2 regions of the Jeotgalibaca sp. MA1X17-3 genome follow, and region 2 is predicted to be linked to the other one. Evidence: a T-box and tRNA genes for the amino acid it is inferred to sense, from the RefSeq annotation. Region 2 holds a T-box; the other holds one or more tRNA genes.
What was found. The T-box of region 2 lies ahead of leuS (leucine--tRNA ligase). A T-box ahead of a tRNA ligase gene usually reads a tRNA of that ligase, here a tRNA-Leu.
Positions count from the first base shown of each region.

Region 1: it encodes a tRNA-Leu, which carries the amino acid that the T-box ahead of leuS (leucine--tRNA ligase) is inferred to sense. The anticodon was not compared.

Region 1 is NZ_CP090983.1:1,060,131-1,062,541, reverse strand. It holds gene LZ578_RS05270 (threonine/serine exporter ThrE family protein) at 1-373, opposite strand, end outside; TPP riboswitch at 612-714, shown strand; gene thiT (energy-coupled thiamine transporter ThiT) at 779-1,354, shown strand; tRNA gene LZ578_RS05260 (tRNA-Leu) at 1,468-1,550, shown strand; gene LZ578_RS05255 (metallophosphoesterase) at 1,660-2,411, shown strand, end outside.
Region 2 is NZ_CP090983.1:1,233,304-1,235,714, reverse strand. It holds partial or broken gene leuS (leucine--tRNA ligase) at 1-1,253, opposite strand, end outside; T-box leader at 1,337-1,546, opposite strand; gene LZ578_RS06200 (LysM peptidoglycan-binding domain-containing protein) at 1,606-2,411, opposite strand, start outside.

The DNA.
Region 1 (2,411 bases), 170 kb from region 2:
TAATTGCTATATCACGTTGGAATTCATTATATTGTATTTCATCAATATTTTGTAACAAATCATAGGCTTGATGAACGGTGATTACTCCTTCTGTAAGTCTCCTTGAAACATCATTTACTTTCGTTATTTTATTTAAATTTACAGTACGATTCGAGATTCTTTTAACCACTGTTATCGCATGCATATGAGGACTGTCCAGAGTGGCGATCAGACCCGTTGTCAACGCCAACGCATCAATCATTTCTAAATTTGTAATCTGAAGAATTCTTGTTACCGTATCTTCAACTCGGTACGTTTCTGCATTACTCTCTAGCATAATTTTACCAGCAAGTACTGCGGTATCCATATATAATTCATAATCCATCTCTGGCATTTAATCTTCCCCTTCCCTTGTTTGTTCCATTGTATAGTATAACTGAAATGAAGCTTCAATTCCTTTCATTTTACAATATTGGTCATGATATCGTTTTATTGTTTGATTACTCCTTATTTATCCATGTTCATCTATTAGAAAACATTCAAAGTTTATATGGAGTCTAATTTTTAATACCCTCTTCCTATCTTGATTTAATTTTAAGCCTATGCTACGATGTATGTAATTGAATAGAACGCTTATCACAAAGGGGTGCCGTTACTGGCTGAGATTGAATGAAAATTCTAACCCTTGGAACCTGTTTCGTTAATTCGAACGTAGGGATTGTGTGAGTCGAGAACACGTAAAGTATTCTCCTCCTTTGTTATAGGTCTGTTTTATCAAATAACAAAGGAGGTTTTTTTTATGTCAAAAAGTTTAAATATTTGGATTGAAGGGACTATTATTGCTGCTCTTGCCACTGTCTTGTCATTTGTACCTTTTAATATTGGTCCTAGTTTTTCTGTAACAGTTGGTGCTCCCGTAATAGTTTTATATTGTTTGCGTCGTGGTTTAGTTCCTGGTTTAATTGCTAGTTTTTTGTGGGGGATTTTACATATCTTTGTAGGGAACGCTTCTATACTAACACCTTTACAAGGATTCATTGAATATTTTGTTGCATTTGGTTTTACTGGATTTGCTGGACTTTGGGCAAAACCTGTTCAAGAATCAGTAGAAAAAAGAGATTGGAAACGTTCCTCTATCCTCATTGTGGTTGCTACAGTAGTAGGAACCATTGCTCGTTATTTCTGGCATACCATTGCTGGTTACTATTTTTGGGGTCAATATGCACCAGAAGGAATGAGTCCTTGGATCTATTCTATCCTATTGAATAGCGCTAGTGCTTTGGCAACTGGAGGATTTACTATTTTAATTTTAGTGGTTATTTCACAAACAACCTCACAATTATTTACTCCAAAACGTACCCATTTCGGATACTAATAAAAAAGGATCGAGACTTTTCTCGGTCCTTTTTTTATAAATAAATTTGTCCTTGCTACACGTAACTCTTTGTTGACAGAAAAGGAAACTACTTTTATAATAGAGAAGTTACTGCGGTCATGGCGGAATGGCAGACGCGCCAGCTTGAGGGGCTGGTGGGAGAAATCCCGTGGAGGTTCAAGTCCTCTTGGCCGCATATAAATAAGTTTCCAAAAAAAACAGAGCTACTGCATGGAGTGAATATTTCACTACCATTCAGTAGTTTTTTTATAAATGTACGTATCTTACAATAGGTAGGCGAGTATATGAAAAATAAAAAAAAGGTTCTACTCACTCTAGTAAGTCTTACAATAGGATTCATTCTTTTCTTCTATTGGCAAAATAATTCAATAACAACTCATGAAATAGAATTTAAAAACAGTGATATTCCAGAAGCATTTGAGGGTTTTAAAATTTTACATCTATCTGATCTTCATAATAAAGAATTTGGAACAAAACAAGATGGTTTACTTACAAAAATAGAACATATAGATCCAGATCTCATCGTAATAACTGGAGATTTAATTGATTCAAATCGCCCTAACTTAGATATTGCAATGGATTTAATTAAGGAAGCAATTAATATTGCTCCTATCTATTATGTTTCTGGAAACCATGAGGCATGGTCCGGGTTATACGATGAACTTAAAAATAACTTAGAAGCAAATGGGGTTATTGTTTTAGATAATCAAGCAGATGAATTCCATCATCATCTTGATTCAATTCGTATAGTAGGTTTATCTGACCCTTCTTTTACTGAAAGAGATTGGAAGGACCATAATGATTCAATACCTATAGAAGATACGTTGAGTAATTTAATAGAAGATGATACCACGTTCACCATTCTACTTTCACATCGACCAGAATTATTTGAATGGTATTCAAAAGAAAAAATTGATCTAGTTTTTTCTGGGCATGCTCATGGTGGTCAAATTAGAATTCCTTTTATGGGAGGACTCATTGCTCCTAATCAAGGTTTGTTCCCTTCATTAACAGAAGGGATTCATACTAAAAACAA
Region 2 (2,411 bases):
GAAAATAACCAATCACGCAAACGATAAGTGACAACTTTCTTTCCAAGTCCTTTTTCTACTAACCAATCATTGATTGTGTCAATAGCTGTTTCTTTATCCATTCCATCTAAGAATTCAGAATTTATATGTAATCCATCTTCCGTATAAGCTTCTTTTTCAACATCTCCACCTTCTAGAACTGGAATAATCTTTAGGTCGAATTTTTTGGCGAACTCATAGTCTCTTGTATCATGCGCAGGTACACTCATGATTGCTCCTGTTCCATAGGTAGACAATACGTAGTCAGCAATCCAAATAGGAATTTCTTGTCCGTTTACAGGGTTTATTGCATACGCTCCAGTAAATACCCCTGTTTTTTCTTTAGACAGTTCTGTACGCTCTAAATCACTCTTTTTTGAAACCTTTTCAATGTAAGCATCTACTTCATTTTTTTGATTGCTAGATATAATTTCTTGAACTAACGGTAATTCTGGAGCTAATACTGCATAGGTAGCACCAAATAGTGTATCTGGACGAGTAGTAAACACGGTAAATGTTTGATCAGTGTCTTTTATTTTGAAATCAACGTTTGATCCTTCTGAACGACCAATCCAGTTCCGTTGCATATCTTTAATGCTTTCTGGCCAATCAACTAAATCAAGATCATCGAGTAATCTTTCTGCATAAGCAGTAATTTTCAACATCCACTGACGCATTGGTTTTCGGTAAACAGGGTGGTCACCACGCTCGCTTAAACCATCAATCACCTCTTCGTTCGCCAATACAGTGCCTAATGCTGGACACCAGTTAACGGATACTTCTGCTTCATAGGCTAATCCTTTTTCATATAACTTTGTAAAAATCCATTGCGTCCATTTGTAGTAATTAGGATCCGTTGTATTGATTTCTCTTGACCAATCATAACTAAATCCTAATGACTTAATTTGTCGTTCGAACGTTTTTATATTGAGTTCTGTAAATTCTGCTGGATCATTCCCGGTATCTAATGCATATTGTTCTGCAGGCAATCCGAAAGCATCCCACCCCATTGGATGAAGAACATTGTATCCTTGTGATCTTTTTGTACGTGCAAGAATATCTGTGGCTGTATACCCTTCAGGATGTCCTACGTGTAATCCTTGGCCAGATGGGTATGGAAACATGTCTAAAATATAATATTTAGGTCTCTCAGTTGAATCCTCTGTTTTAAAGGTTTCATTTTCTAACCAATATTTTTGCCACTTTTTCTCGACTGTGCGGTGATTATAAGCCATGCGTATTTCTCCTATTCTTTTTGTTGATTTTTTTATTTTTATACATAAAAAAAGTCCTATAGTCCTTCCATCTATGGAAAGGACTATAGGACGACAGAATCGTGGTACCACCTATATTGAAATGAAAAAAAATTCATCTTCTCATGCCGATAACGTGGCGATCCGTCAATACTTACTATACTATTCAGCATTGCAACTGAAAGGTGAGTTCAAAGATTCTGTTCATGCATTCACACCAACCATGCACTCTCTATAGAACATTATCTTTTACTGATCCTTCTCATCGTATTTCATTTATGTACTCACAATTGTATCAGAGTATCCTTGATAATTCAATATTTTTGTTAGCTGTTTATTTAACTTGTAATTGTTGTCCAACGTAAATCATATTACTCGTAACGTGATTCCACTCGATTAGTTGAGTAATAGATACACCATATTGTTTTGAAATAGCATAAAGTGTGTCACCACTTTTAACGGAATGTGTTTGAGACACTTTTTCAGTTGTCTGACTTGTTGACTCTTCAACTTGAATAGGAGTTGTTGCCTTTGCTATTTGTAGTTTTTGACCAATTAAAATAATATTAGAATTCAATTGATTCCATTCTTTCAACTCTTTAACAGAAACTCCCGCTTGATTAGCAATTCGATAAAGAGTATCTCCTGATTTTACGGAATAAGCTTTAGAAGAAGTAGCTGGTTTTACATTTTCTACTACTTGGTCTTTCACTGGAATACTCTCTTCTTTGCTAGGAGTGGTTCCTGTATTCGCTTTGTTGACTTGTAGGATTAACTTCTGACCTGGATAAATTATGGTAGATTTCAATTGATTCCATTCAGTCAATTGTGCCACACTAACATTTGCTTGGTTAGCAATTTTGTATAAAGTGTCACCTGAAGCAACCGTTACTGTTTTTGATGTTATTGTTTGTACGGGCTGATTCTGAACAGGTTTACTTTCCGTTGTTGGTTTTTCAGGAACGGTTACCGTATTTTCTTCCTGTGCAACCTGATTCATCAAACGTAAACTTTGTCCTGGTTGGATGATATCTGTTTTCAAGTTATTCCACTCTTTTAATTGTGCTACAGTGACATTATTTAATTGGCCAATTTTCCATAAAGAATCACCCGATTTAACTTTATAGACAGAAAGACTCG